4 regions of the Sediminibacillus dalangtanensis genome follow, and region 1 is predicted to be linked to each of the others. Evidence: predicted binding sites of a transcription regulator. Region 1 holds the regulator's gene; each other region holds the start of a gene.

Region 1 (7,918 bases):
GCCTTCTGTTCCAAGTATTTGCTGTAATTCCCATGGTATTTCGTTGAATGATTCCGGGATATTTCGTAGACGGTCTCGACCGTTTTGTCCAGGAAATAGCGGTCGTGGGAAACAATCACGACAGCGCCACTGTAATTGTTCAAATACCCCTCCAGCCAGGAGAGGGTTTCGATATCGAGATGGTTGGTTGGCTCGTCCAAAATCAGGATGTCCGGCTTGGATAAGAGCAGTTTGCCCAGTGCCAGGCGGGTCTTCTGGCCACCGCTCAACTCTGCGATCGACGTGTCCCAGTCCTGTGCATAGAAATGAAGCCCGTTCAAGACGGACTTGATGTCGGCTTCATATTGATAGCCGCCCTCCATTTTGAAGGCCTGTTGTTTGGCGTCGTAAGCAGCCAGCAGTTTTTGATAGGCATCCTGATCTTCAAGCACATCCGGATCGCCCATTTTCAATTCCATTTCCCGAAGTTCTTTTTCCGTATCGACAAAGTGCTGAAATACGCCCAGCATTTCCCGCCAGATTGTCTGATCTGATTCAAGACCCGTATTTTGGGCGAGATAGCCAAGCGTGGTTTCTTTCGGTTTGTGGATTTCGCCCTCGTCATAGGGCAGGATTCCCGCGATTATTTTCAACAGCGTCGATTTACCGGCACCGTTGCGGCCGACGACCGCAATCCGGTCATTAGTCTGCACTTCTAATTTTATATTGGATAAGATAAGCTCAGCGCCATATCTTTTTGTGATGTCATTGACTTGCATTAAAATCATTTTGTTCACCTCAATGCTTTAAGTGTATCTTAATCCTCTTTACGGTGGCAAGCATCACAGCAATGCTCTCGGCGATTATTTGGTTTCATACATTCCGTCGATTTCGAGGCATGGAAAAGAATGTGAATAAAATCACGACTTATTGCTGAATTTTTGATAAACTAAAGAAGTTAAACAAAATAAGCAAAAGTACTTGTATAAAGGAAAGCTCTTTCCCAAACTTTGTAACATTGTAAATGATAAACAGCATCTATTTGATAGAGACTTTAATAACTTCTTTGATTTTCTAATAAGGTGTACTGCTAGAGCGAACTCCATATAACACTTCGCTTTTGATGAGCACGGTTGTACATGGTTTTGTTACTTGCGAGGAGTCGAAGCGATCCTTGTCTTCATAAGCTAAGTACTTCTTCTAGGGTAGCAGAATCATGTTATATCATTGGAGTCTGCACATTCAGAAGCCGCTGATAATACCGACTACAAAGGAAAAAGCTCGGTGAAAAACAATAACATACTTACGGCGGAGGAAATCCACGGAGACTCCTGCGGGAGGAAAGGCCTAGGGGAGACCCCACAGAGCGCAGCTCGAGGAGGCTCACCAGCCGCCCGCGGAAAGCGTAGTGGATTTCCGCAGCCACACCCATTTGTCCAGAGAACAAAGCAAAGTGTTTGTGGAAAACTGTCTAATCAAAAAAGATAACGGTTACGAAATGATAGGATGCACAGGAGCTTTATAGCTGGTCATCGATTATCCGAAAAAGGCATCGATAAACCTGAACCACCGCACGAATGAGCGGGAACAGGACAGAAGGGCAACTGTAAGGAGGATATGTATGAATAACGAGCAAAATAAAATACCACAAGCAACGGCAAAGCGCCTGCCACTATATTACCGATTTATCAATAACCTGCACCATCAAGGGAAACTGCGCGTTTCTTCCAAGGAGCTGAGCGACGCGGTCAAAGTAGATTCCGCAACCATCCGCCGGGACTTTTCTTATTTCGGTGCATTGGGAAAAAAGGGATACGGCTACAATGTCGAATACCTGCTCAGTTTTTTCCGGAAAACCCTTGATCAGGATGAAGTGACCAAGGTCGCACTTATCGGTGTCGGGAACCTTGGAACGGCTTTTCTCCATTATAATTTCATGAAAAACAACAATACGAAAATTGAAATGGCCTTCGACGCCGATCCCAATAAAGTCGGTTCAGAAATCGGCGGGGTACCGGTTTACCATGTAGATGATTTGGAAGATCATTTGCAAAACACGGCTGTCGCCATACTGACGGTTCCTTCCACAGAAGCCCAGGGAATTACCGAACGATTGGTCGAAGCAGGTGTCTCCGGCATCCTTAACTTCACACCCGCACGGATTACCGTTCCCGATCATATACGGGTGCATCACATCGATTTATCCGTCGAGCTACAGTCGCTGGTATACTTCCTCAAGCATTATCCGCTGGAAGAAGAAGAGGGAGAGTAACCCTGCATACCCTCTCGCGGAAAAGGGTATAGGTTTACGATTTACCGTAGACTTATGGGGGGTGGACGTATCAAGAAAATAGACGCCAAATGGCTGGTTGTCGTTTCTGTTTTATTTGGCACTTTCACCGTGATTTTAAACAACAGCATGCTGAATCCGACCTTGCCGCACTTCATTGAGTTGTTCGACTCCAACGCTGTGTCGGTGGGCTGGATTTTGACGATTTTCATGGTATCGATGGGGATGACGATGCCGCTGACTGGATACCTGGGCGATCGTTTCGGCAAGAAAAAGATTTACTTGATTGGTTTATCGATTTTTTTGGTCGGCTCGTTGTCCGGTGCATTGTCGCATACCTTGGGGATGATGATCGCTTCACGGGCGGTGCAGGGCATGGCAGGCGGTCTGATGATGCCGATCGCTATGGCTTTGATCTTCCAAGCGTTTCCCCGGGAGGAACGCGGGCTCGCTGTCGGTATCTATGGAGTTGCCGCGATGGTTGCCCCGGCAATCGGACCTACCATCGGCGGCTTAATCATCGAATTATTGCCGTGGAATTTTCTGTTTTTATTCAATATTCCGTTTGGACTTATCGGATTGATTATCTCTAGTAAATATTTGATTCCGACCAATCCTGACCCGAATTTGAAATTTGACTTAGCCGGCTTTCTGCTGGTGACGGCTGGTGTCGGGGCGATTTTGTTTGCTCTCGGCAGGGGCTCGACATGGGAACTGTTGACACAGCCGTTCAGTCTGCTCCTGATCTCTGGAGGCGTGGCAGCCATTATCCTGTTCATTATCTATGAACAAAGGCAAAAGCAGCCGTTGCTGGAATTGAGTGTCTTCAAAGTCCCGACTTATGCTGTTTCCATCGTGGTGACGGCCACCGCATCGATCGGACTGTTTTCGGGTATTTTTTTATTGCCGCTGTTAATCCAGAATGTGTACGGGCTAAATGAAATCCAAACCGGACTGTTGTTTCTGCCAGCGGCTTTATGCAGCGGGCTCTTCATGACCCTTGGCGGGAAACTATTGGATAAAAAAGGACCGCGTTATGTGGTTCCACCAGGGTTGCTGCTGTTGGCGGCTACCACCTTTGCCCTGGGGAACCTGCAGCTGTCGACACCATTTTGGCTGATATTGTTGATCAACACGGTCCGTGGGGCAGGACTTGGCATGTCGAATATGCCGGCGACCACCGCCGGGATGAATGCCATTCCGGAAAAACTGGTTGCACAAGGGTCGGCAATGAACAATGTATTGCGGCAAATTTTTTCCGCCTTCGGTATTGTGTTTTTCTCGATTTACTATGAGGTAAGAAGAGCACAAATTTCCTCTGTCAGCGGTTTGGCCGGAGAAGAGGCGGCATTGCAGGCAATCAATGAAGCCTTTCTTTTTTCGTCGCTATTGATGCTGATTGTTGTCCCAATTTCTTTTATCCTGAAAGGGAAACCGAACGACGATACAAAAAACAGCTGACTCGATGTCAGCTGTTTTTTCATGGCCAAAGCTATTTGTTTTTTTTCGACTTGCGGATTTTAACATGCAGACCGATCAATCGGAACGAAACGACAAAATCGAGCGTGGCAAAAATGGCCAGCAGGATCGTAATGAAGTTCCAAATCGTGTCTTCAACTGATTGAGCTGCGATATAGGTGAATACAGCTCCCATTGCAAAATACAAGAAAGCCATAAACAACGGGGATGTTCTCATAAATTGATTAGCCTCCAATTAAAATCATTTGCATTTTTTCCCATTGTTCAAGCATTTGATCAAGTTCTTCCGGGTCTATACTGAACTGGGCGATAACCGTGATGGTGTTCATGGCCATATGGGTGATAATCGGAACGATGATCCGGTTGGTGTGTACATAAAGAAAGGCAAACACCAGTCCCATGCCCGTGTACGTAATGATGTGGGTGACATCCATATGGACAAGTCCGAAAATAATGGAAGATGCTAGCGCGGCGATGAAAAAGTTCATCCGCTTGTACAGACTGCCGAAAATAATCTTCCGGAAAATGATTTCTTCCAAAATCGGTGCAATGATAGTAGGAATGATAATGAAAATCGGAGCTGCTCTGGCGATTTCCATGATCTGCATGGTGTTCTCGGAACCTGGTTTGATACCAAGAACCATCGTTTCAATGATGACAGCTGCATATTGTGCCATGTAAGCCATCGCCACACCGAGTGCACTCCAGCCGATGATACCGCCTGCTCCGGATGCGTTGCGGTCACTGCCCTGCCGCATGTCCGGCCGTAATAACAGCAAGGTGATGACAAGGGCGGCAACAAAGCTGATAATGCTCCAGCTGACACTGAAGGTGAACCGATCTATGTTCAGCATATCGATGAACGGTACGAGAAAAGCTCCGGAAAGCTGCATGATTATATAGGTCATGATGACATACCAATATCGTTTAGGCACCTTTAACTACTCCTTCAAAAACAGATTTACTTTACTACATCATTGTACGTATTTTAACATACAATTAGAATAGTCATGTAGTAGAAGGACTGAAGAGCTCCTGCTGCAGCCTGTAGATGAAGGTTGGCGGGAGTACTTTTTTGCTGTCTGCAGGCCGTTCGTAATTTGTCGAAAAAATTTATGATTACATTGCTTGCAAAATGAAATTGAATTGATTATTATAATAACTGTGTTAGCACTCATCACTGACGAGTGCTAACAAACAAACCAATTAAATAACGGTTAGGGAGGGTTTCACACATGTTAAAGCCACTAGGTGATCGTGTCATTATTGAACTTGTCGAGCAAGAAGAAAAAACAGCAAGCGGTATCGTGCTGCCTGATTCTGCAAAGGAAAAACCGCAGGAAGGGAAAGTCGTTGCGGTAGGTTCTGGACGTGTCACAGAGCATGGAGAAAAAGTTGCTCCAGAGGTAGCTGAAGGAAACCTCATCATTTTCTCGAAGTTTGCTGGTACAGAAGTAAAATACGAAGGCAAAGAATACTTAATTCTTCGTGAGAGCGACATTTTAGCTGTAATCAGCTAAGGAAGCGAAGGACCATTTACAATAACATAATTTTTAAAAGTTCAAGGAGGGCATACAAATGGCTAAAGAAATCAAATTTAGTGAAGACGCTCGCCGTGCGATGCTACGCGGTGTAGATACATTGGCAAATGCGGTAAAAGTTACATTGGGACCAAAAGGCCGTAACGTGGTACTGGACAAAAAATTCGGCTCCCCATTAATCACGAACGATGGTGTCACCATTGCCAAAGAAATCGAATTGGAAGACCATTTCGAAAACATGGGTGCGCAATTGGTATCCGAAGTTGCTTCGAAAACAAACGATGTTGCCGGTGACGGTACGACCACCGCTACTGTGTTGGCTCAAGCAATGATCCGTGAAGGATTGAAAAACGTTGCTTCCGGCGCTAACCCTGTCGGTGTCCGCCGCGGTATCGAACAAGCGGTAGAAGTTGCAACAGAAGAACTTAGAAAGATCTCCAAGCCGATCGAAGGCAAAGATTCCATCGCGCAAGTAGCGGCTATTTCTTCTGGTGACGACGAAGTAGGTAAGCTGATTGCGGAAGCGATGGAGCGCGTTGGTAACGATGGCGTTATCACGATTGAAGAATCCAAAGGCTTCAACACCGAGCTTGAAGTAGTGGAAGGTATGCAGTTCGACCGCGGATATGCATCTCCTTACATGGTTACAGACCAGGATAAAATGGAAGCTGTCCTTGAAGATCCATACATCCTGATCACGGACAAGAAAATCTCCAACATCCAGGAAGTACTGCCTGTACTGGAGCAAGTCGTACAACAAGGCAAGCCGCTTCTAATGATTGCTGAGGATGTAGAAGGCGAAGCACTTGCTACATTGGTAGTAAACAAACTCCGCGGTACATTCAACGCTGTTGCCGTTAAAGCTCCTGGCTTCGGTGACCGTCGTAAAGCAATGCTTGAAGACATCGCTACCTTGACTGGTGCAGAAGTCGTAACAGAAGATCTTGGACTGGATCTGAAAAACACCAGCATCGAACAGCTGGGCCGCGCTTCTAAAGTTGTCGTAACCAAAGACAACACTACTGTTGTAGAAGGAAGCGGAGATCCAGAAAAAATCTCTGCTCGTGTAGCACAAATCCGTGCACAAGTAGAAGAATCTACTTCAGAATTCGATACAGAAAAACTGCAAGAGCGTCTTGCTAAACTTGCAGGTGGTGTTGCTGTCATCAAAGTCGGTGCAGCTACCGAAACAGAATTGAAAGAGCGTAAACTTCGCATCGAAGACGCCTTGAACTCTACTCGCGCTGCAGTAGAAGAAGGTATCGTTGCCGGTGGTGGTACAGCACTTGTCAACATCTACAATGCTGTCAAAGGATTGACGCTGACAGGCGACGAAGAAACGGGCTCCAACATCGTACTTCGTGCGCTTGAAGAGCCAGTTCGTCAAATCTCCCACAATGCCGGCCTGGAAGGTTCTATCATCGTAGAACGCTTGAAAGGCGAAAAAGTCGGCGTAGGCTACAACGCAGCAAGCGGCGAATGGGTAGACATGGTTGAGTCCGGTATCGTCGACCCAACAAAAGTTACCCGTTCTGCGCTTCAAAACGCAGCATCTGTTGCAGCTATGTTCCTGACAACCGAAGCAGTAGTAGCAGACCTGCCTGAAGAAGAAGGCGGAGCTGCAGGCGGCGGCATGCCAGACATGGGTGGCATGGGCGGAATGGGCGGCATGATGTAAGCTGTCCTCAAACCCTTTGCTACACAAGGATTTAAAGCACTATAATTAAATATTGACTGGATTTCTTTAAATTTGGTCATAAAAACATTAGGCCTTTCAAGAGTTCTCCTGAACTTTTGAAAGGCCTTTTAAATTAGGAAGCTCCCTATATGGTTAGTGAATATACAAATTAAGCGGTTTAGCCGGTTGGATAACCATATTTTTACTATCCACATCCGTAATACATGTTATTATTTAAGTAAGTAGAAATTTTGGTCTGCAAAGTATTAGAGAATTATTTATAAGTTCAATAATGAAAAAGGAGTTAAGGTATGGGGATAAAGTTAAAAGAATTGAGAATTAGGTACTTTAAATCATATAAAGAAGCCGATGTTGTTTTTTCTAATAATTCTGTTTTAATTGGTGCTAATAATGTAGGAAAAACATCGTTATTACAAGCTTTACAGTTTGCTTTCACACGTACAAAAAAAGTTAATATTGAGGATATATATATAGAACCAGATAAAAGTTTGCCTAAAAGTAGAGAAGCAATTATAGACGCTTTAATATTACCGGTAGATGAAGATGGAAATGAATTGGAAGAATTTGACGAAGTGTGGTTTGAGCATTTTGGAGAGCTTAGAAGTGAAAGTTCTGACACTCTAAATCAATTTGTAGGAATTAGAACGATATTAAAATACGATAAAGTTAAAGATGAGTACGTATCAGAAAAGAAAGGTTTAGTTGAATGGCCCGCAACTGAGGAAGTTTTGGAATATTCTAACTTCAAGAGGGCAACAATTACTGAAAAAATCTTACAATCTGTTCCTGTATTTTATATGGATGCGAGAAGAGATATTGTTTTAGAGATGAAAGATAAAACTTCCTTTTGGGGAAGAATGGTTAGAGATGTTGGGTTGGAAGAAGAAGAAATAGAAGAAATAGAAGAAACCCTTGATCAAGTGAACGATC
Region 2 (7,918 bases), 600 kb from region 1:
TCGTCTCCGTGTTTCTATTGTATGCCAACAACTTATTTATCAAGCGGCGCAGCCAGGAAATAGGACTCTTTCAGTTAATCGGGATGACGAAAAACCGGATTTTCCGGATTCTCAGTGCGGAAAATCTGATGATTTATTTTGGATCACTGGCAATCGGAATCGCAGTAGGGTTTTCGGTCTCCAAGCTGATTACAATGGCTTTCTTCAAAGTAACCGGGATCGAAGCCGTAGCGAATCTTTATTTTTCATCGCAGGCACTCGTTCAAACCCTTATCGTGTTCAGTGCGATTTATCTGTTAATCATGTTGATGAATTATCTGTTTATCAGACGGCAGAGCATTCTTTCCTTATTCCGTGTCACTTCGCGTACCGAAGAAAAAGTGAAAAAAATATCAATTTGGGAGATTTTGATGGGTATTTTAGGACTTGGCTTGATCCTGACGGGTTATTATGTTTCTTCCAAATTGTTTGATGGGGACTTCAACTCCATAACCCAGTTGTATATGTTAATGCTTTTCATCTTGGGGTCGGTTATCATCGGTACGTACTTCTTTTACAAAGGATCCGTCCGATTCGTAGCCAATCTAATCCGGAAAAACAAAGACGGTTATCTGAACATCAACGAAGTGCTGTCCTTATCGTCGATCATGTTCCGTATGAAATCGAATGCCTTGCTTCTGACCATCATCACCACCGTCTCAGCACTTGCGATTGCTTTATTATCCTTGACTTACATTTCCTATTATTCGGCGGAAAAAACAGCAGAAACCATGTCACCGGACGACTTTTCTTTGATAAGTCAAGAAGCTGCCAAAAACTTCGGAGATAAACTAACCGAACATGGCATTGCCTATCAAACAACCGAGATCGAGGTGTTGACGGCCAACGTCGATATTACAGAAATTACCGATGCAAACTTGGAAGAATTTAATACAGACGGCGGAAAAATGACCGTACCTGTTATAAGCGATGCAAGTGTCGAAGGGGTTGATGTGACTGAAAATGAGACACTGTTTACCGGCTATAGTGACGCTCTTCAAAAAATGATCAACCTGGACGGGGAGGGCAACGTAAAGATTTATGGAAAAAATGAAGAAATACTACAACGCTATGCCGGACTTTCCAAGGAAAAAATAATATCCAACTACTTTACCGTAGGCGGTCTTCCTACTGCCATCGTTGATCGTACGACTTATGACCAATTGAAGCGTGATGTAGATCCAGCGTTACAGCAGGAAGCATCGACCTATATCGGCATCACTCTGACAGATGAAGACCAGGTTAAGGTAGCAAATGACATCTTCCAAAGTATGGAGATGAGTGAGGAATTCGGTAACTATTCCCTTTACCAATCGACACTTAACCAAAAACAAATCATGGGATTAACCATGTTCATTGTCGGATTCTTGGGACTGACCTTCCTTGTTACTTCCGGCTGCATCCTTTACTTCAAGCAAATGGGAGAAAGCGAAGAAGAAAAACCCAGCTATACCATTCTGCGCAAATTAGGCTTTACCCGGAAAGACTTAGAAAAGGGGATCCGTGGAAAACAAATATTCAACTTCGGAATTCCGCTAGTTGTCGGGCTGCTTCACAGCTACTTTGCCGTTCGATCCGGCTGGTTCTTTTTCGGCACCGAACTTTGGACACCGATGCTTATCGTGATGGGACTGTATACAGCGCTCTATTCGATATTCGGGTTCCTTTCTTTCCTTTATTACAAAAAAATTATTCATGAGTCTTTGTGAATACAAGCCCTGATTCCGTTGGTATCAGGGCTTTTTTCTTTAGGCTCTTTTCGTCGGTTTTGTTGCTTTTCACTTTTTACACTTTTGATAGAAATTGCGCACTAATGAAAATAACCTTTTATAAGGATCTCACTCGACCTAATGAAGTTGAGTGCTAGTCCAGCGTTGCGGAAACACTCCCCTTCCGGGGGCAGCACAGCCAGTACATCCAGTCAGAAGTAAAGCTTGCGGCATGGCCAAATGCTTTCGTGGCATAGGTGCGGAAAGAACCTGGTGCCGTGTCGTTTATCGTCATTTCTGCCAGGGCGTTGAATACAAAAAATATCGTAAGACCGGCTATCAGATAACCAATAAAAATGGACGGGCCCGCCGTTTTGATGGAAAGTCCTGTACCGAGAAAAAAAACCGCTCCGATGATGGATCCGACTCCGATCAAGGACAGCTGCCACCAATGTAAATTGCCCTTACCTTTTTCTATTTGCTTCTGTTGGCGATGCTTTACAGCTTGTTTTACCAAGTGATGATGCTTCAATCCGATTTCCTTCCGCAACCTGACTTTACCCTTATTATGTTCCAGTTGCAGCTTAAGCTATTACCCCTGCCTGTCACCTATCTTCTTTACGTGACGATAGTGGATGGAATAATTGCAAAGAAAGTAGCAAGGAGTCCTCTTTACTCTCCCCAAATGGTGGCTTGAATATCTTTCAACGTTTTCACCGAATGATCAAACTGGTTTTGTTCTTTTTCATCAAGTGCCAGCTCAACGACCTTTTTCACCCCTGTCCGGTTGATCACGGCCGGAACACCGATATAGACATCCTTCTGACCGAATTCCCCATCCAGCATGGCGCCAACCGGAAGGACGACATTTTCATTTTTCAAGATGGCTCTCGTAATTTTCGCCAATCCCATAGCGATTCCGTAAAAAGTCGCCCCTTTGGATTCGATGATTTTATAAGCTGCCTCCCGCACCTGGGTCGAAATCTCCTGTTTTCTTTCTTCCGTCAACTTAGGGGCTATCGGTGTGCCGGAGATATTCGCAGAACTCCAAACCGGAAGCTGAGAATCTCCGTGTTCCCCGATAATATAGCCGTGAACGCTCGTAGGGGCAGTTTCAAATTCTTCCCCAAGTAAATAACGGAATCTTGCCGAGTCCAAAATCGTTCCCGAGCCAATCACTCGTTCTTTTGGCAGGCCGGAATACTTTCTTGTTGCATAGGTTAAAATGTCTGCCGGATTGGTAGCCACCAGAAAAATGCCATTGAATCCGGAGTCCATTACATTGGTGACAATCGATTCAAAGATTTTCACATTTTTCGTTACCAAATCCAGTCTTGTTTCTCCCGGTTTTTGTGCTGCACCGGCACATATCACGACAAGTGCTGCATCGTGACAATCCTGGTAACTGCCGAACCTTATTTGCATCGAACTCGGTGCATAGACTATTCCATGATCCAAATCCATGACATCGCCTCTCGCTTTTTCTTCATTCAAGTCAACCAACACAAGCTCATCACAAATTCCTTGGTTCATCAGTGTATAAGCATAGCTGGATCCAACCGCTCCTGTACCGACCAATACAACTTTGCTGCCAGGTGTCAAATTCATCATCATGGTTTCCTCCCATTTCCCATTTCATCAGGATAAATTGTGATTCAGTTCACAATGAGACACAAAAATTTTTCACCTTATTTATTTTATTTTGTGAAACACTTCACAATTAAATTATAATATAACCTTTTGTGATTTGCAATGCTTCTTGAAAAAGCAGCAAAGGAACGACTGCCTCTATAGACATTTATTGGTTTCCTTGAAGTATACTCCAAGGTATATACTGTTTCCTAAGTACCTTTCCCATTTTCAAAGATAATCACACAATCAGATAGGATGTTTCCCATGCCAAAAACAATCAAACAAGTCGCGGAGCAATTAAATATTTCACTGATACCATCCGTTACTATGATAAAGCCGGCTTACTCCCTGATTTAGAGCGAGAAAAAACGGCTACCGTCGATTTTCTGAAAGGAACACTTACGCGTTGAAAATGATTTAATGTTTTCGTGCTACCGATATGAGCATCAGGGATCTCCAAAAATTTTTTTCCTTGGTACCGGTGATTCCCGGATTTCATTAGAACAGCGGGGGAAATCATACGTACAACAGGAAAACCTGCTAGAACAGCGCAATGAAATCGATAAGCGTTGGAGCTCGTTGATTATAAGATTGATCGCTATGAACAGATGCAGAAGAAATAATCTTAATACTAAAGCCACCAAGTGAGATACAAATCGTGTACCTGCTTGATGGCTATCTTTTCCTTATAATGTTTTACGAAACGGTGAAAGGAACTCCGGTATTTTCCTCACTCAACTTCCATAAGCGGCGGGCCGCATCAGGATCAACCGCCCACGGTCGGACACCTGTGGCTTTCTCACTGTCTTCCGGAACGACTTCTGCGATATCGACGTCTTCGCAGTAAACTCCGCCAAGCCCATCAAGCTGCGGGCTCACAGCACACCAGACAACGGTGGCGGCTCCCTGCTCAATGGTATGGAATTGCGGCGTCTCCTCCTTGGATCCGGATCCGTTCTTGCTGTTTTTCATTTGCTTCGGTCCAAACTCTTCCTCGGTTAAGTCCCTACCCAAGTCAGTGCTCGGAATCAACCCAGGATGTACCGAAAAGGCACGGACATGGTGGGCCTTTCCTCGTTCGTCCAATTCCAGGGCGAATAAACTGTTCGCTGTTTTCGACTGTGCGTATGCTTTCCACTTATCGTACGCATGATGCTCATAATGAGGGTCCTCAAAGTCAATGTTTCCCAGCCGATGCCCACGCGATGAGACCGCCACAACTCTGGCGCCATCCGCTTGCTTTAAAGCTGGCCACAGACGGGCAGTCAGTTGAAAATGACCAAGATGGTTGGTTGCGAATTGGGATTCATAGCCCCGCTCATCTCGCCTTAATGGTGGCGCCATGATCCCTGCACTGTTGATGAGCATATCCAATGGACGTTTTGAGGCAAGGAAATCCTCTGCGAATTTGTCGATAGAGGCAGGATCAAGTAAATCCATGGTATTTAACTCCACATTGGGAAGACCTTTCAGCGCTTCCTCCCCTTTTTCCACATTCCGGACAGGGACAACCACAGTTGCTCCGGCGTTCGTCAACACCCTGGTAGTTTCCAGGCCGATGCCTGAATAACCGCCCGTTACAATGGCTGTTTTCCCTGATAAATCCATATCTCCTATCACTTCTGAAGCAGTTGCATAAGGATCGAAACCGGACCCAATCGGTTTTTGATCAGGATGTATATTCACTGCTGCAACACTCCTTTCGTTTAGTAGTGAATGCGTGGAACCAAAGTGGTCTTTCTACCAGCTTTTGTACCACATTTCACTATGTAACCTACTATAAACCTCGGAGTGGACTTCAAGGCAAGCATGATGCTCTGCCTATATGGAAAGATCCACAGTCGAAAAGGATAAATGATCGGACACCTTTACATCCTCCCGTTCATTTCCACCCGACAGACGCTCTACAAAACGGTTCCAATCACCGATATAATCGCTAGTGTTCCAAGTATTATGGTAAGGGTGATACCGGGAAAGGCTGTCGGTTTGATCATTCTGTGTCTTATCGGCATAGGATTGCATAGCGGTTTTCACAGCTTGCTTAAATGCAGCATTGAAGTCGTTTTCTCCTAAACTTCCCGCCATGCTGCTGACAATCTCGGAAACAAGTTGTTTATCCCACTCAACGGCATACGATTCCTTATCCCTTGTGAACGGATCATTTCTCCTGTTGATTATATAATCCTCCGCTTTTTGGTTTTGCTTTTCAATAAAGGCATCGAATGCCGTTCCCAGCTTTGCCTTTACGCTGTCACTGATATCGTAGGTATCGGTAAGCAGCGAAAACTTCATGGCAGTCAAACCAAGTTCGACGCCGAATTCTTCTTCCGATTTATGCTTGTTGTACCCAAGCTGCCGGGAGTTATACCCAACGTTCCGTGTCTCCTTAGCCAATATGCCGACCGCGGCTAAGTCCTCCATCACCATACCCTTTGTTTTCCTTATCTTTTCCCTCGACTTTTTCCTTTGTATATGCATGCTGCAGTTGTTCCGCCATAAATTGGTTATCGGCTAGCAGCCACTCATCCGCGGTTCCCCTGATCCCTGCAAAATCCTCATTCTGCTCCACAAATGTTTGATACTGCTCTTTTCTTTGCTGGAATTGTGATAAAACACTATCTTTTAACGCTGTTTGTTCACCACTGACTCCATTATTCTCGAGGAACCCCCCAACGATGGTGGAAAATGATTCTGCATATTCTTCGATTTGCGTACCAATGATAGCTTCAAGCTTTTGAAGCTGGTCTGCCTGCTTCTCACCCGAGTAGCTCTGTTTTATCTGTTGGGCAAACTGAACATATTGTGATGCCAGATAGTCAAGATCGTTCGCAATGTTATCGGTGGACGATACACTTGCATTCCGATTGGTGAGCTGTAACTCCAAAGATGCCCAGTTTATATCCATGCCTTCCAAATCACTTTCGCGCATTGCCAATACTTCCTCCCGGCTATATCCCTGCTTATCGAAAGAAATCGTGCCATCTCCCTTTTTAGATAGGTTCACCAGCACAGGAGACATCATCCGTCGGAGTGCCTCCTCCTTATGAGCATTTATAGAAGCAGGTTTCTCTGCTGCTGGTAATGTTTTATTCCAATCGCTTTTGTTTAGAAAACTCGTATTGAACGGTTGGAACTGGCTGCGCTCACCATAGTGTCCCTTTACACTTAAATCGACTTTCATGTAAAAGCACCCCTTTTGTCGGTTACGTTCTCTTTCTCTATATATCGGTAAGTTGTTGGAAATTTTTAATAATTATTGGAAAAAGGCATTCGAATGCGTTAATAAATCTTCACCTGATTTCGTCCTTCTCCTTTTGCGGCATAGAGCGCTTTATCCGCTTTATTCAAAACTAAGTTCAGGGTCTCTTCCGGTACTTTCTCCGCCTCCGCAACCCCGCAGCTTAAGGTGACAGAAACCATTCCCTCAGTTGTCTGGAGCGCATGAGTCTCCACACTCGTGCGCAGTTGTTCAGCCAGCTCCCAGCCCTCCCGTGCATTCTTTCCTGCCATCCCCAGCACAAATTCTTCCCCGCCGTAACGGGCAAAAAGAATGTTTTCCTGTAATTGGTCCTGGCAGATCTTTGCCACATGGATAAGCAATTGATCCCCGATATGGTGTCCATATGTATCGTTCACATTTTTGAAGAAATCTACATCCATCAAGATCACGGTAAGTGGCAAAGCGTTATTTTTTGCTTCACTGAATGCTTCCTCGCACTTTTGGAAAAACGCTCGTCGGTTATATAGTTGGGTAAGTTCATCATAGTAGGCTAAATTCTCTAACCGTAGCTGAAGCCTTTTTATTTCCGTGATGTCGGTAAAAATAATCAATAGACCCTTCGCTTGCTGGAGTGGAGCTGTCCGAACCTGATAGGTACGCCTTGCATCATCAACCGTTAATAGGACCTCTCTTTGGAAATCCACTGGTTCTATTTTGGAAGGAAGCGGTGCTCCTGAAAGAATCGGCCACACCTGTTTAAATTCCACTCCGAACAAATTTTTACTCAATTTCGGCAACATTTTCTTCACCGCCTGGTTAAACTCAATTAATCGGAAGGATTCATCCAAAACGATTACGCCGTCGTTGATACTATGAAAGATCGCATCCTTGGCAATCGGCATGAGGGTGAACAAACGGGACGAATTGATCGCCCACAAGTACAAAAGAGAAGAAAGCCATAACACCATCGGAACAGGATCAATACCCGAAGGCGTGAAGCCGGTTAAATAGACAAAAGCAGTAACCATGGGTACGAGTTGACCGCACATGACCGCAAATAGTTGTGATCGATAGACTCTCGACGTCTCCTTCCAACGGGATAGCACGAGTAAAAAAGCAACAAACATACAAGCGAAGGTGAAAATACCGTGAATCATATACCATACGCCGATTTCCTGGTGGACATAAGGTACTCCCAGCACGGGGTCGATTTCAAAAATTCGGTAATGGAGATGGTGGAAATCATTGGTGGCAACCATCAGGAAACTCATAAAGGGGAGAATCAGAAGCGCTACCAAACTCTTTTTCGTAATTTTCA
Region 3 (7,918 bases), 760 kb from region 1:
TGGCAACAAAAGCTCAAATTCTCAATGCAACCAAAATAACAGGGGCTGTCGTGCTGACGGCAGGTATTATCATTTTTTTGGCAGGTTTCTTTGCAAGCGGTTCCAGTATTTTGACGCCGATTGGAATCGGGACTGTGATGGGAGCCGTGTTTATCTTTCTTATGGGTGTTTTCTTTGTAGTGACCGAAGAAATCCTGGAGAAAATCGAACACCGGAAGCAAATGGGTTCCAAACATGCATAAAAAGAGCACCTGGCAGCAGGTGCTCTTTTTCTATTATTTATACATAACCCCAAATCATTGCCAACAGTGTTCCGAATACAGTAAGCAGGGCAATGATGACACCGTAATAAATATTGAGATAAATCGACCCTCTATCCTCTGATTCGCCGGCATGCATGAACACGATCAGCTGTAAACCGGCTTGAGTGAAGGCTGTTAAAAGCAATACAGTCATGCCAACGGCAAACGACATATCCAGAAAGTAAACCAGCAGCGCAACGATCGTCAGGATTAACGAAAAGACAAAGCCCATGACTTGCTTACGTGGGAATAGTTCTTTCATATTACATCATTCCTTTCAAGTAGACGAAACTGAATATGAAAATCCAGACGACGTCCAGAAAGTGCCAGTAAAGCGAGAATATGAATGATTTATTTGCCGTTTCCGGAGTGAGGCCCCGTTTTTTGATTTGGATGAGGATGAACAATCCCCAGAACAAACCGAAGGTGACGTGTGCTCCGTGTGTCCCTAAAGTGGACAGCAGAATCGACGTGAACGCACTTGTCTGCAATGCAGCTCCTTCTTCAATATACGTGAAGAATTCCACTACCTCGAATCCGACAAAGGCAAGTCCTAACAGCAAGGTAATGCTGAAGAAAGCGATTGTCGCTTTTTTATTCATCAGTCGCATTGCATGGACGCCGAGACCAATGGTAAAACTACTGGTCAGCAGGATAAAGGTTTCAAAGATGACCGGCATGATTTCAAAAATTTCGCTGCCGGAAGGACCGCTTCCTGTCCGGCCTTCTAATGTAAAATAAGAGGCGAACAGGGTGGCGAACAGCATGATTTCAGCCCCAAGGAACATCCAAAAGCCTAATATATTCAAGTTATTTTGTTCCGTACTGTATTCGAGAGGCTTTGTTTGGTCTACCTTCATTGTCGGGCACCTCCCAATTTTTCTTCCGTTTCTTTCACTTCTTCTACCGGTATGTGGTAGCCGTGATCCTGTTCAAAAGAACGGTGTGCCAGGCAGGCAAAGATACCAAGCAGCGCAATGACTGCCAAAATCCAGATGCTGAATACCAAGGCAAAACCGAGCACAAAGAAGATGGCACTCATGATAAAGGGAACCCCGCTGTTATTCGGCATGTGAATTTCTTTATACTCGCCAGGAAACAGCTTGTGACCGTTTTTCTTAGAATCCCAGAATGCTTCACTGGAATTGACCTGCGGTGTAATCGCAAAGTTGTAATCAGGTACAGGCGTATGGGTGGCCCATTCGAGCGAGCGGGCGTCCCATGGATCAGAACTGATGTCTCTGGATGCATAGCGTGTGCTGTAATAAATGTTATAAACGATTGTCACAAATCCTGCGGCCAGCATGATGGCACCGACAAAGGAAATCATATTCCAAATGCCGAATCCAGTTGCTTCCGAGTACGTGTACATCCGGCGCGCCTGTCCGTCCAGTCCGGAAATGAACATCGGGAAGAAGGCGACACATGTACCGATGGAAATCAGCCAGAAGGATAATTTGCCGATTCGTTCGTTCAGCATAAAACCGAACATTTTTGGCCACCAGTAGGTGAGTCCTGCCAGCATGGCAAATACAACTCCTGGAATGATTACCAGATGGAAGTGGGCAACCAGAAACATCGTGTTATGGTATTGATAGTCGGCTGCCGACATACCAAGCATGACCCCGGTAACACCGCCGATTGTGAAAATCGGAATGAAGCCTAGCGAATAAAGCATCGGAACAGTGATCGTGATTTTCCCTTTCCAAAGGGTGAACAGCCAGTTGAAAATCTTGATTCCGGTCGGTATCGCAATCGCCATCGTCGTGATGGAGAAGATACTGTTGACCATTGCCCCTTGTCCCATGGTAAAGAAGTGATGCACCCATACGACAAAGGAAAGCACGGAAATCAACACAATCGATGCGACCATCGATTTGTACCCGTAGAGATTCCGCCGGGCGAAAGTCGGGATGATTTCACTGTAAATACCGAAGGCCGGTAATATGAGAATATAAACTTCCGGGTGTCCCCAAACCCAGAACAGGTTGGCCCACAGCATATCCATTCCGCCATCGGTCGTGGTAAAGAAGTTACCGCCGAATAAACGGTCGATGGTTCCCATGGCCAAAGCTACTGTCAATACAGGGAAGGCAAACACGATGATCAGGTTGGTGATCAAAGCCGACCATGTAAACATCGGCATTTTCATCAGTGTCATGCCCGGTGCCCGCATTTTTAATATGGTTACGATAAAGTTGATACCGGTAATCAGTGTACCCAGACCAGCGATTTGAATCGCAATCATGTAATAGTTGGTACCAACTGATTGGCTGAATTCATTTCCGGCCAACGGGAAGTACGATGTCCAGCCGGCATCTGGAGATCCGCCGATGACAAAGGAAATGTTAAACAGCATGGCTCCCCAAAAATAAAGCCAAAAGCTTAACGCGTTCAGACGAGGGAACGCAACATCGCGCGCCCCGATTTGCAATGGTACGACAAAGTTCATCAAAGCCATGATAAATGCCATGGCCATAAAGATAATCATCACTACACCATGGGTGGTGAATATTTCGTTGTAGTGCTGGGAGTCAAGCAACGTATTTTCAGGGAGGGCAGTTTGTGCCCGCATCATGATGGCGTCGGCTCCTCCGCGGAACAGCATCAGTAAAGCGGAGATTAAATACATCATACCGATCCGTTTATGGTCTACGGTAGTCAGCCACTCGCGCCATAGATAGCCCCATTTTTTTGTATAAGTGACACCTGCGACGATCGCTACCAAGGTGAGCGTAATGGCCACCATGGATGCATAAATCACAGGACTTGGATGAGGTATGGCAAATCTATCAAAAAAGTCCATCCTTTTGTGACTCCTTTCAGGAAATAACTCGAATAGTCTAACCTAACTTGTATTCTGTCAATCTACTAGTCTTACTCAGATGGATCATGGCTTTCATCCATGTTTTCATGGTCCATATCCATGTTTCCTTCTTCCGAGTCTTCTGAGCTGCTGCCATGGTTATGACCGCCATGCTCGCCCTCGGGAGGAGGAGAGAATTCCAAGTGTGTGCTGGAAAATGTCAACTGTCCAAGATGTCCTGGCTCCAGCAGTTCTTTGTACTTATCTTCCGTAAGCGGTTTTGCCGTATCTTGGACCTCATCGACCCATTCATCGAATTCATCCGGTGGAACGGCGTTGACGCTAAAAGTGTTTTCCGCAAAACCTTCTCCGCTGAAGTTGGCATTCCTGCCCATATATTCACCAGGTGCGTCAGCTGCCAGGTGAAGGGTGGTCACCATGTCAGACATCGCATATTTTTGTCCGCCAAGCTGTGGTACCCAAAAGCTGGTGATAGGCCCTTCCGAGTAAAGCTTGAATTCCAATGCTCTGTCGGTTGGAATGTAAAGGTAATTGACTGTTTCTATCCCTTCTTCCGGATAACTGAAATGCCATTTCCAGTTGGAAGATTGAGCATAAACAACCAATGGATCTTGATCTTCGTAACCTTCTGGAGTCGCCTCGACAAGATAGTTGCTTCGTACAGAAACGATCGAAAGAACGATAACAATAAGGACTGGTATCCCGACAATAATGCCTTCGACAATGTGATTTCCCTCGATATGGGGAGGCTCATAATCGTCGCTTTGATTCGAAGCGCGGTATTTGACCAACATATAAATTAAAATGGCAAAAACAGCTATAACGATAAAGGACATAATACCAATCGATAATAGGATGACATCTGCCTGTGTCTGGGCTTGCGGCCCTTTAGGATTTAAAATCATCAATGGTTCACAGCCGGTCAATACAGTCATGACTGCAAACATAAGTAATATCAAAGTGCCTTTTATTTTCATGAAAGGTACCCCTTTCTGTTTATTTAGTAGCTTATCAAGCAGCTAAAGCGGTACATGGTCTTTTCATTTAATTATCATAGTACGGCGTATGGAAAAATACAATTATATGTGAAGTTTGTCACAAAAGGTTCATGTTTTATTGTGATTTTTGTCACTGAATGTTCATGATTATATATAGGGAGAAATTGACGAATAAGATGTTCGCCTTAAATACGGAACAGCCGCTAGTCTGGTGGGACTTTCTGTTGGTGATTTTGTTTTTTTACAGGGTCTTATTTTAACACTTTTTTAGAACTACAACGCCATCGATGGAAAAAGGATCCGTCAAACCAAGACAAATTTTTTTCTGTTTGTCTTTTATCATATCCTCCTGCTAGACCGTCATTTAGCATCGAAGTATGGCAGTCCGTTTACCCATTATCGAAAAACTACCAGTGAATTCATTCCCTTTATTTACAGAATTTACTCCACTAAGCGTTATGAAATCGCCATAATAACAGGGAATGAACATGCAACTTGTTTTGTAATTAGTAATACCATTAGGGGCAAATGGGTAAAGTAAATGGATGTTTTGATCCATACAGCAGGAGGGACATTATGTCGCTTGAACTACTGTTAAACAAGATAGTCAACAGTGAAGTGATTATTTGGGCAGGGGCTGGCTTTTCTCTTTATGCCGGTATGCCTGCTGTCGATGAAATCAAACGGGAAGTCCAAGATTCATGCAGTGTCCAGGAGTGGAAACAACTTGAAACGATAAAGCACTTTCCAGATATGGTAGAGGAATTTATTCGCCTGCGCCATGGTTCCCGCAAACCAATTGTCGAAATCATGAACAGGATGATTGACAAAAATCCGGTGAATCTTTATGTTCATAAGCAACTTGCCGGGATTTCTACCATCCATACCATCATCACGACAAATTATGATCGGTTATTCGAACTGGCTTATGGAAACAGATTAGCAACAGTTTTCACAGATGCCCAGTTGGAAGAAGCAGACGAAAAGCCTGTACAGCTATATAAAATCCACGGTGATATCCGGACTCCGGAAAGTATGTTGATATCCAGCGGGGATTATGCAGATTATGAGGAAAGGCATACGAGGAAGATTTGGCAAAGACTGAAGTCATTGGCGGCTCAAAAGTCCATTTTGTTCATTGGGTACAGTTTTGCAGATGAAAATAATGATCTTTTCATCACCAATGTGTTAAAACATCTGGAAAAAAACGACCAACCATCATACTTAGTCATTCCTGATCTGCCGGAGCTGAAACTGACTCATTTACAGAAGAAAAATATTGAGCCAATCAATCTTACGGGTGAAGCGTTCGTCGATCATATCTATCAGCACGTGAACGGAAGTGGAAAGTCCGTTGAAGTGTGAGGTAATAAAAAAGCCCCTTTCTCCTTATAAGTCGAAAATTGGGGCAATATGATCAAGTTTTATAGAAGGTGGTTGACTTCGTTTAAGGAAACACCAGCTTTTTTCAACTTTGATTCTGCCTCTTGCTCGACCAATTGTCGAAACGAGGTTAGCGCCTGATCGAAGTCTGTGTGTTTGCCCAACATGAAACTCATTTTATATTCAACTTCCAGCCAGGTAGCAATGTCTGCTTCGTTATGCTGTAGTTGTGCTTCCAGCTTATCGAGAGCATTGGCGACTTTTGCTTCATAACTGGACTTATCCTCAAACTCCATCCACAGCTGCTGAATATCATTTCCTAAATCACCACCAAGCATCTTACGGATGTTTTCAATTGCCTGAAGCTCCCGTTCTTGTTTTTCCATCTGTGCCTGCTGGTTGTCCATTGTATCAAAAGCTGGGATATCCGTTGCTTCTGCTTCCACCAGGTCATGAATGGTGATCATTTTCAAAAGCTTTGCTGTATCGACTTGTTTGCCAAGATATGGTTCCAGAAAAACCGCCATCAACGTCACCCGCCATGAGTGCTCTGCGACACTTTCTTGCCGTCCATTTGATAGCCAGCTGTGCCGCAGCTCATACTTTAACTTTTCAGCTAATTTAAGTACTTCTAGTATTCGTTTCAATGCTTCATTCATGGTTTATCTCCTTCGTTAGAGCGGAACGCTCTCTCATTTTTTCTTTCTTTAACTCGTTCAGTAGTAAAGCAAGTTGATTCACTTCTGAATAGGTAAGGCTGTCAAAACGATTTAATTGGTTTTGAACAAATTCAACTGTAGGATGTTTCGTTTGCTTTTCTTTCACGAAAAAAGTAGTTATCGATCCGGTAAGCATTCCGATTATGCCTATGCCAATTAACATTAAAAACACAGCAATCAACCTCCCCGGAGCAGTAGAAGGGGAAATATCTCCATACCCCACTGTGGTGGTAGTGACAATCGACCACCACAGCCCATCCATAAAACTGTCGATATTTGGCTCAACATATCGCACAATGATGGTTGATATAAAAATTAGCAGGACAGACACTGTTAATACTCTATCTAAGCCATTGGTCCGAAGTATAGCAAATAGTTGCTTGTAATGATTTTTAGACAACGAAATGATTCGCAAAACTCTATATAACCTAGCTATACGAGCTGTTTGAAAAAGGGCATCAAGTGGCAACGCCGCGATAATATCCAAAGGGTTTTTTTTAACATACTCCCATTTTGCAGGACTGATTATTAAGCGGATAGTCACGTCCAGAAAGAAAAACAACCATATGACAAAGTGAAGATAAGTCCACCTTTCTTCATCAAGCCAGATAAAGAAAACGGACACAAAGGCAAGAATGGCCATAAATACTTCGTAAGCTAATGTCCAACTGGTGTTCCTGAAAAAGTTCCTATTCATTGTATCATTCGTTATTGCAGCTTGCTATCTACTATTCTACTAAATTGTGTATAATTATGTAAATATTCTACGGAACCGGCTTAGGGGCATTTTCTATAAAGGGGGTACTCTACGTTGGTTGAAGGGTGCAGCGTCTAGCTATTCCAAAACGATAATGAAGAGAAAATAAAGAGCCTGGGACAAAAGCATGGCCACCAAAGCAAAAACCGAGTGAATTCTAAATGCCAGTCAAATTTGTTCGGTTTTTATTTGTATTTTCTCTTTTTATCCTGCTGTTTGATGCGTGCTTCGAATCGCTACGTTTTTGTGTTCTGATTTCCACACGATCAAGACAAGATGAACCGTATTTTTCTATTGGCTGATAGGTATCCAAACAGGGAAGAAAACGAAAAATCAGCATGGTCGTTCCTTATATTCTTTAAAAATCGGACAATAGCATAAGGATAAAGAAGTACTCCTGGTATCCATGCTGCTTCGCTTTCTATCCGTAACGGCAATAGGCAAAACAGAAATCACACCAGAAGAGAATGTATCTCCTTCAACGGAGGCAAGGTGCGCAGACTCCAGCGGGATGAGCGCGAGCTGAAGATCCACTTGGCAAAGCGGTATTCTTTTCCAAGTTAGCTAAAAGCCGTGCCCGCGGAAAGCGAAGTACCTTGCCGGAGTGGAAAGTGGCACCTTTTTATAAGGGGGAACGTTTTGCTTTTTGCTCATCAAAAAAACCGAACGAATGGTGGATTCGTTCGGTTTTCATTTTGGTCAAGATGCTTTTGTCCCAGGATCTTTTTATTCCTATAGCTTCAATACAAAATGAAGGATCGTTCCAACAGCCAAGAAAGCGATGCAAATCCAGGTGATTATGGTTTTAAACCGAGAATCCCCTTCCATGCTCATCATTCCAGCATGTGCTCCTGACTGCTTAAATTGTCGGAAAAGCCAGAGAGTGAACAGGGCAATCAAGGCAAAAGCGATATTGAACCAAAAAGTATAAT
Region 4 (7,918 bases), 910 kb from region 1:
CATATAAAACAAACCAGCCACCAGGTGGTTCCATGACCAATAACCTTTCCAAAACACCCGCATCCTAATCCCATCCTGTTTTCTCGCCACCGGCTTTGGCGCCATATGTTTCCTTACCATATTCTTCAAAAGGCAATTCCTCACTGTCTGATACATCCAGTTGGAAAACTTCCTCTGCATTTTCAATCCCGTCGTTAATGGAAATATCCGCGACCTTTATAAAATATACGGGTTTTTCCTTGTCTTCCTCTCCATAGCATTGCAAATCGAGCAATACGCCGGTTTCTTTGGCGACCGTCATCTCAAACGGACCAGCCAGCATCTCTGAAGTATCTTTTGTGAGTGTTCCCTTTATTTTGAAAGCAGGAATGCCGAATGCTGTCGTTTCCTCATATTCCCAGCTGTCATAATTATCGAACAGAACCATCCACTCTTCACTGCCAATGATTAGACCAGCATCTTTTCCCAGCGCATCGGTCAATGCACTGATATCGTCTTGCCGCGGATTGTTCTTTACAGGCTCCTGATAATAAATTTGTTGTTCATCAAGCCTGCCCGTCATCTGTCCGTCATGCAATAAAAAGTGCTCGGTTTCCACCACACTTCCATTCTCCAATGTCTCATAGAGGGCTTTGTTTTGCTTTTGTTCAAAATCGACATGAAAGGTAACCCGATTTTCCACTTGGCCGTTATTTCCGTATTCATACAACCCTTCGGCATTGTCAATGTAATCCCATGCATAATACATTTTCTCCACGATAGCAAATTTATCGGGATTTTCTTGCGCATATTTTTCTTGTTCCTCGAGTTTAAATGGGAAGTCATCATCGAGCAGGGGATTTTTATGCTTCGTTTCCTGGGCGATTTCATCTGAATCATTTGATAGCTGCTGTTTTTTTTGCGTTTCTTCTTTATTCAACGCCCCGGCTATCGTCGGATACAATTTGATGCCTGTTAACGTCAGCGCGAGTATTGTGATCAATAGAACTGGAAGGTATTTTTTCACACGCCTCCCTCCTTCATCAGGAATTTATAAGCAAATTATTTAACATTCTATTCACTACCTTATTTTACCATCATGATGTATAATTGCAATATTATTGTTAAAATTCTGTAATATAAATCAAAATCTATCTATATTAATCGCACACATCTCCTGCCCATTCATATAGTGAAATCAACACAACTTACCGGGGGTGCTGTTATGCACATTCTTCCTGCAGCCGATTTGGGAATCATGGCCGAGCACTTATCTGCGCACAAGGGAATCATCCATAAACTGAACGTTTACCAGCGAATGGTCCAGTCGTCACAATTGAAGAAAATCATCCGTCAGCAGGCCAATGCCATGCAGGGTCATGTCCATATCATGCTCGCTTTTATTGATCCTGCTTTTCATGAACCGATTGAAGTACCGCCTTTATATGTATTCGAGGAAAAAGGATATGAAAACTGGCAAAATGGAGAAGCGGGAGAAAACGATCAGTGGATTGCCTTGGAGGTCCATTCCACGGCTAAGCAAATGGCAGGTGACAATTTTTCTTCTGCTTTGATGATGAAGGACATGGCGTTGAGAAATGCGCATGTAGAGATGGCGCTGCAGCAGACAGAGCTACTTAGAAGATATGAAGCCTTTCTGGAGGAAATGGGCTGGATGTATGTTCCACTTTCCGACATAAGGTCGCAACAAGACACCTACCGGCATTTTTATCAGGCTTTTTACTCATAAAAAAACAATCAATTCAAATTCAGCAATCGATGGATCGTTTGCTGTTCACCGAAACGTTCGACTGATCGTGACTCTTCCATTCCCAGCCTTTCCAAAAGCCGTCTTGATCGTTCATTTTCCGTTTGTGTTTCTGCCACAATTTCTGGCAGTCCCAAGGTAGCAAACCCATAATCGATTACGGTTTGGACAGCTTCTGTTGCATAGCCTTTTCCCCAAAACAAAGGGAGAAATTGATACGATATCTCGGTAGCATCTCCATCGTGATGCAGATCGAGCGAAACCGTGCCGATAAAGCTCTCCGTTGATTTCTCCCTTACCGTCCAATGGCAAGAGGGCGTACCGGAGGCAAATAAATGCTGAAAGTTTTCCCTGATTTTATGTTCCGGTACAGTGCCACCAAGATATTTTCTCACTTTCTCATTTCGATAAAGCCGGAGAATACTTTCATAATCACTGGGCTGTAACAGTTGCAATATACAATGATTGGTTACTAACACTCCTGTCAACTCCTTTTAAACCGGCATAATCAGGATGTTGGCGACATACATATAAAGCCATACATCAATGGAAGGAACGTGATAGGAATATGGAAGAAAGAGATCGTTCCCAACTTAACGCCGAATCGGAAATCCGTGACGGAACACCTGAAGAAACCCCAGTAATGCTGCAGCCGATCGTACAGCCGGCATATATCAACCAAATGCCCTCGCCGACAACTCCTGTTTATTCTGTCCCGGCTTTGCCCCAACCAACGCAGTATATGGCCCCTTTTGACCCCGTCTATATCGACCACTTAAGCCGGCACCAGGGCCAGCAAATTAGCGTGATGACTACTGCGGGAAAAGTGGAGGGACTGCTTAGTGGCGTTGCAGTGGATCATATCCAATTAAACATCAGTAAAACGCGGGCACTCCATATCCGTATTTCCCAGATTGTTTATTTTGAAGGGCTGCCGATTACGTATCGGTAACGCCAAGATCAGCTTCCTTTACCATTCCTCTTACTCTCCCTACAAAGATACAAGGAAAATCACCAAAAATCCTGCAAAACAAAGAAAATATTTAAAGGAAAGCAGCAGGTTAAGTCGAATTAAATGAGGAGGCAATTATTTGGAATAGAGGTGATTACATGTGCACACCTAAAACCCCTAAACTTCCGCTGACCGCGGAAGAGAGAAGCTCCTTACGCAAGGCAAAGATTAGACTCCATCAGATTGCCAATTTAGAGTTAAAAACACTATCTGATTTAATGGATATCACTTATGATCGGGCCAGGTTGTTAAAAGGATTGGCCACTTTCCAACAAATACCGTCGATTGGCTGTCGTCTGGCAGAAAATCTGGTAAATCACCTTGGAAAGTACACCCTTGAAGAGGTGCGTGGCGAAAATCCAGCTGAGTTGCTGGATTGCCTGGAAAAGAAGCTCCAAACACCAATTGATCCGTGTGTAGAGGATCAGCTTCGCTGTGTGGTATATTATGCAGAAAACCCGGACAGCAAGAAACAGTGGTTTGAGTTTACCGCTGAAAGAAAAAATTATCGGCAGAGACATGGTTATCCAGCGTCAAGACCAAAGCCGGCCGGGTAATCCGTCTAGGAGGAAAATCGTGAAAATACGTCCGTCTTTGCACAAGGATTCACAGCAATTAATGCAGCTAAACAATCTCATTTGGAATGTGGAAAACACTCCACACCCACATAAGTGGGAATCGCTTGCCGCTTATGAGGAACGCTGTCCTCCCGGCAGTCAATACGTTGCTGTAATCGATGAATCTGTTGCAGGTTTTATCCGTTATCGGAGTCCTATACCGCTAGATTCCAACCGGCACGTTTGGGAGTTGGTGATTGGCGTACACCCAGATTTTCAGGGACAAAAAGTTGGTTCAACCCTTTTGCGATTTGTCGAAAAAGAAGCAAAAAAACAGGGCATCCATAAATTATGTCTGCGCGTCCTGGCAACCAATCTCTCAGCAATCCACTTTTATGAACGCAACGGATATGTAGAACAGGGAAGATTGGTAGATGAGTTTTTTTTAGAAGGAAAGTATGTCGATGACCTGATGATGTACCGGATACTGAACTGATTTCACTTAGAAAGAGAAAAACAAAAACATGCCAGAAGATTCGAGGCCACTGAAAAACTGGAGGTCTTTGAAAAGTAGAATTTTAAAAAAGCGGTCTGTATGGAACTGAATTTCCATACAGACCACTTTTTATCTAATTTCAAGTGATTTGTGCCATCTATTCCTTCATTAGTTTAACGATTCGTTTCACATTAGCTGTGAAAATCGCCATCGGTCTAACATTGAATCCCTTCCTTTTATGTATTACTTTCCTGGTAAGAAAAAAGAGTGACTTGCTTTTATAAATCAAAGAAAATCACTCTTTTTCGTTTTACCATCTGTTGATTCCACGATGAGCGTTCGGTGGTGACGCCTGCGGGAACAGCACGAGCCGAAGATCCACTTGGTCAAGTGATTTTCTTGACCAAGTTAGCTGAGGCCGTGCCCGCGGCAAGCATCCACCGATAAGCGATTCGTGAGAATCAACAACAAACTTTAACAGCTCTTTTAGATTAGAAAAGACTTTTTCAGTGTCCTCGATCCTCGAGGATTCCGGCATGTTTTTTCAATGGAATAGATTCTTATTTTTTAATGTCACCAAAGCCTGAATCCAGGTGACCCTGGAGGAGCATTTTCGATAATTTCCATTATCGGGATCGTATAAGCGAACAAGATCAAAGCGACGCAAACACTGATCCACAGCTTCCAATTTTCCAGGATTGCCGGAGTACGTTCTGCCTGATCCGCCACTTCGCCGATAGGGTACGCTTCCACCCCTTTTGGTGCAAAAAAGCTCAAATGGACGACAATGTAAACTAAGACGAGAATGCCGATAAACAAGAAGCTCCCTCCGACAGCCATTGCCACTTCATAAGGAATCCACCCCAATGCATCGGGATAATCACTATATGTCGTATAAGCGGTTCTTCTCGGGGCCCCTAACAATCCGACCGTATGCATCGCCCCGGACATCATCGCCATCCCGACTACCCAAATGATTGTCTGGATGTTGGCAAGCAAATTGATTTTCTTCGTCAATGTCCGCCCTGTCAAATGCGGGATCAGCCAATAAGCGATTCCGAAAAAGGTTAAAGCGACACTGGTTGCTACCGTCAAGTGAAAGTGACCGGTGACCCAAAGCGTGTTATGGATGACTTGGTTCAGTTGGTTACTGGCATTGATGATGCCGCCTGCCCCGGCAGGAATGAATATCAGCATGCCCATAAATGGTGCAAAGAACCGTGCATCCTTCCATGGCAATTTTTTCACCCATCCGAACAGTCCTCTAGCACCCTTCTGCCTGCCGCTCAATTCAAAGGTGGCAAACAAGGAGAAGGCTGTCATCAACGAAGGGACAATGACCATAAAGGTCAAGGTTACCTGGATAAACTTCCATGTATGCGATACTCCGGATTCGAGCAATTGATGGTGAAAGCCGACCGGGATCGAAAACAGCAAGAACAAGACAAAGGACAATCTGGCCAACGAATCACTGAAAATTTTTCCGCCAATGATTTTCGGAATGATGACATACCAGCAAATATAAGCAGGCAGCAGCCAAAAATAGACAAGCGGATGGCCGAAATACCAAAACAGAGTGCGACTCAACAGGACATTGATGGTGTCCACCCAGCCGAATGACCATGGAATCAATTGCAGGACGACAGTAGCTGCCACTCCCAGTGTGGCGATCAGCCAAAGCAGCATCGTCATCACTGCCATGAAACTGAACAACGGAGAAAGCTGACCAGGATTGGCTTTTTTCCAATTACGATACTGACGGAACATGCCGGCTCCGCTGATCCAGCTTCCGATCACGACGAGTGCAAGCCCAATATAAAACCATGGCGAGGCCTGAAGCGGCGCGTAAAACGTGTACAACACACTGGCATCGTTAGTCAAAATCATGATCGTGGTAATCACGGTTCCTGTCGTCATGACATAATAGCCGGCCCAGCCAAGTTTTCGTGGTCCTTCAGCCAGCGTTCCCGTTGTTTTGCTGATGCCCGAGTACAAAAATCCAATAATAAAATAAGTAGTGAATACAAGTGCTAACAGAACGCCATGGGCGGTCAACAGCTGATAATAGCCAATCCCCGCCGGCAATGTAATCGCCCCGCTGCGGACAAAGGTTTGCAGCAATCCGGCAATCCCTCCAAGCAATACGGCGATAAAGCCTACATAAATATGGGCAAGACTCAACTTCGCATCTTTCCGATTGATCAACGTGGTTTCCATTTAATTCACCTCTATCCTTCCGCTCATGGCCTGGTGGCCGACTCCGCAATATTCATTGCAAATGATCAAAAACTCACCGGCTTCGTCGAACGTGTGGGTAATCGTATTGATATGCCCTGGTGTGACCATCATGTTCACGTTCGTTCCCGGAATCGAAAAGCCATGAACCACATCCGCACTCGTCACCTTGAAATGAACGGTCGCCCCCTTCGGCACTTCTAAGGGTTCCCCGAACATGAACGCCTGGGCAACCATCACCGCTTCATATTCATTGTCACCGATTTTCTTCAGACCAGGGTCATCGAAAGGTGCTGTTTCCTTTACTTTTTCCGGGTCGATTGTCGTCATATCGCTTGGTGGATGATGTCCCATGGCAAATGCGCTGACACCGATTACCGACAGGAATACAATCAAGGTGATACCGCCAAAAATCAGCCATATTTTTTCATACTTGTGCATGTGCATCTGTTACTCCCCCTTTTCCTACCTGGATAGATAAAGCGCGTACACCCCGATCCAGGATAATATGATGAATCCTCCGACGAGCATGACGGACAACAAGGTTCCGTTAAGCTTCGGTTCTGTTTTCCCGGCGTGCTCTTTTTCGGCTTCGAACGATTTGGCAGAATCCAATTTCGCCATCGTGAACGCTCCCTTCCCTTTAATCTAATTTGATTGTAGCGGAACATGACAGGTCGATTCTGTGATAAATATCACATCCTTTTCAATAAGTCGGGAATGTGACTTCCATTACAGTTTTGTATTTTCAAAACAGTTATGCTGAACAGGAAAAAACAAGGGAGGGGAAAGGATGAAAAGCGGCATTATAATAGCAGATCGAAGCATCCATCCATATGCGGAAGAGATTGCCCAGCAGAAACTGGATGGGGAAAGGTTGATCGACCATCAAATCAGGGAAATGCAGCAATTTGTCGAGGAAATTGTGCTCGTCACCGATAATCCGATGACATTTTTGCCATTGGTCGGATCAGATATCCGCGTTGTCACCGTCTTTCACAAAAACAAAGGGGTATTAGGGGCAATTCATGCCGGATTCTCCCTTGCCAGCTATCCTTTAATCTGGCTGGTCAGCTGTGATATGCCCGCTTTATCCTCTCAAGCGGCAGCAGCGATGAAGGAGAGACTTCAACAAACGGGTCATTCGGCAGTCGTTCCGTATATCCAAAACACCCCGATTCCGTTTCATGGATTATATCGGCGTCAGCAGACGCTGAAAACGGTTTGTGGATGTATAGAAAAAAGGAAGCCTGTATCGTTCTACGAATGTTTTCAGTCATTGGAATGGCTGGGAATGGATGAGACGGAACTGCAGAGATATGGATGGAGCAGCCAGTTTTTCAGACAATATCCTGATGTATGTAGCAACGACCACTTCATCGTTGAATGAAGGATAGTAGATTGAAAGAATTGCCTGTACGTTGCTGTATAAGGTGTAAGATTCAGAAATCGCGTTAGTCGGCAGAATTTCTGTAGGTTTTAAAAGGGAATTGAATCAATCACCACATAGGATTCCTTTTTCTCGCTTCTCTATCAGCAAAAATGTGATAGAATCAATCGGTAGATTAGCATGAAAAAGTGGGGGGATTACCATCAAAAAAGTTGTTGCGCTTGTTGTTTTCGTCGCACTCCTCGGTATAGTTGTTCTTTCATGGCCCAGCATAAGAAAAAATTACTTTCCGGAAAAAGATGCAGAACATATGATCAATCACTATTATCAATCCCTTATCAACGGAAAATATGAAGACGCATTTGACGTTCTGTACCTATACGATTATCAAGAAAACACCAACGAACACTTGTCTACCGGAACGGCACTAACAGAAGCAGAGGCGAAAGACTTTTATATGAAAAAAACAGCCTTTTTAAAA

Evidence for each region. The regulator Rex, encoded in region 1, represses fermentation and respiration genes when NADH is low (regulators of the CRP and FNR family bind a similar motif). The targets are predictions, from matches to a motif close to TTGTGAAATATTTCACAA.
Region 2: ERJ70_RS18615 (L-lactate dehydrogenase) is a predicted target of Rex. The motif match lies at 3,451-3,468, and genes of this name have one in related genera.
Region 3: qoxA (cytochrome aa3 quinol oxidase subunit II) is a predicted target of Rex. The motif match lies at 4,213-4,230, and genes of this name have one in related genera.
Region 4: ERJ70_RS06225 (cytochrome c oxidase subunit 2A) is a predicted target of Rex. The motif match lies at 6,731-6,748, and genes of this name have one in related genera.

What each region holds. Positions count from the first base shown of each region.
Region 1 covers NZ_CP046956.1:317,219-325,136, forward strand. The annotation lists gene ERJ70_RS01750 (ABC-F family ATP-binding cassette domain-containing protein) at 1-767, opposite strand, end outside; gene ERJ70_RS01755 (redox-sensing transcriptional repressor Rex) at 1,601-2,251, shown strand; gene ERJ70_RS01760 (MDR family MFS transporter) at 2,306-3,730, shown strand; gene ERJ70_RS01765 (YdiK family protein) at 3,762-3,965, opposite strand; gene ERJ70_RS01770 (CPBP family intramembrane glutamic endopeptidase) at 3,973-4,683, opposite strand; gene groES (co-chaperone GroES) at 4,984-5,268, shown strand; gene groL (chaperonin GroEL) at 5,327-6,967, shown strand; gene ERJ70_RS01785 (ATP-dependent nuclease) at 7,279-7,918, shown strand, end outside.
Region 2 covers NZ_CP046956.1:3,821,313-3,829,230, forward strand. The annotation lists gene ERJ70_RS18605 (ABC transporter permease) at 1-1,748, shown strand, start outside; gene ERJ70_RS18610 (hypothetical protein) at 1,903-2,298, opposite strand; gene ERJ70_RS18615 (L-lactate dehydrogenase) at 2,421-3,356, opposite strand; gene ERJ70_RS18620 (oxidoreductase) at 4,077-5,066, opposite strand; gene ERJ70_RS18625 (hypothetical protein) at 5,202-5,801, opposite strand; gene ERJ70_RS18630 (hypothetical protein) at 5,767-6,561, opposite strand; gene ERJ70_RS18635 (histidine kinase N-terminal 7TM domain-containing diguanylate cyclase) at 6,660-7,918, opposite strand, start outside.
Region 3 covers NZ_CP046956.1:1,072,503-1,080,420, forward strand. The annotation lists gene ERJ70_RS05410 (hypothetical protein) at 1-242, shown strand, start outside; gene qoxD (cytochrome aa3 quinol oxidase subunit IV) at 280-564, opposite strand; gene qoxC (cytochrome aa3 quinol oxidase subunit III) at 566-1,162, opposite strand; gene qoxB (cytochrome aa3 quinol oxidase subunit I) at 1,159-3,108, opposite strand; gene qoxA (cytochrome aa3 quinol oxidase subunit II) at 3,180-4,106, opposite strand; gene ERJ70_RS05435 (SIR2 family NAD-dependent protein deacylase) at 4,704-5,492, shown strand; gene ERJ70_RS05440 (HD domain-containing protein) at 5,552-6,169, opposite strand; gene ERJ70_RS05445 (potassium channel family protein) at 6,162-6,926, opposite strand; gene ERJ70_RS05450 (permease) at 7,719-7,918, opposite strand, start outside.
Region 4 covers NZ_CP046956.1:1,226,208-1,234,125, reverse strand. The annotation lists gene ERJ70_RS06270 (hypothetical protein) at 1-63, opposite strand, end outside; gene ERJ70_RS06265 (hypothetical protein) at 65-1,006, opposite strand; gene ERJ70_RS06260 (hypothetical protein) at 1,205-1,729, shown strand; gene ERJ70_RS06255 (GNAT family N-acetyltransferase) at 1,738-2,226, opposite strand; gene ERJ70_RS06250 (DUF2642 domain-containing protein) at 2,316-2,699, shown strand; gene ERJ70_RS06245 (helix-hairpin-helix domain-containing protein) at 2,858-3,316, shown strand; gene ERJ70_RS06240 (GNAT family N-acetyltransferase) at 3,336-3,812, shown strand; gene ERJ70_RS06235 (b(o/a)3-type cytochrome-c oxidase subunit 1) at 4,386-6,029, opposite strand; gene ERJ70_RS06230 (cytochrome c oxidase subunit II) at 6,030-6,494, opposite strand; gene ERJ70_RS06225 (cytochrome c oxidase subunit 2A) at 6,513-6,671, opposite strand; gene mobA (molybdenum cofactor guanylyltransferase) at 6,841-7,437, shown strand; gene ERJ70_RS06215 (hypothetical protein) at 7,748-7,918, shown strand, end outside.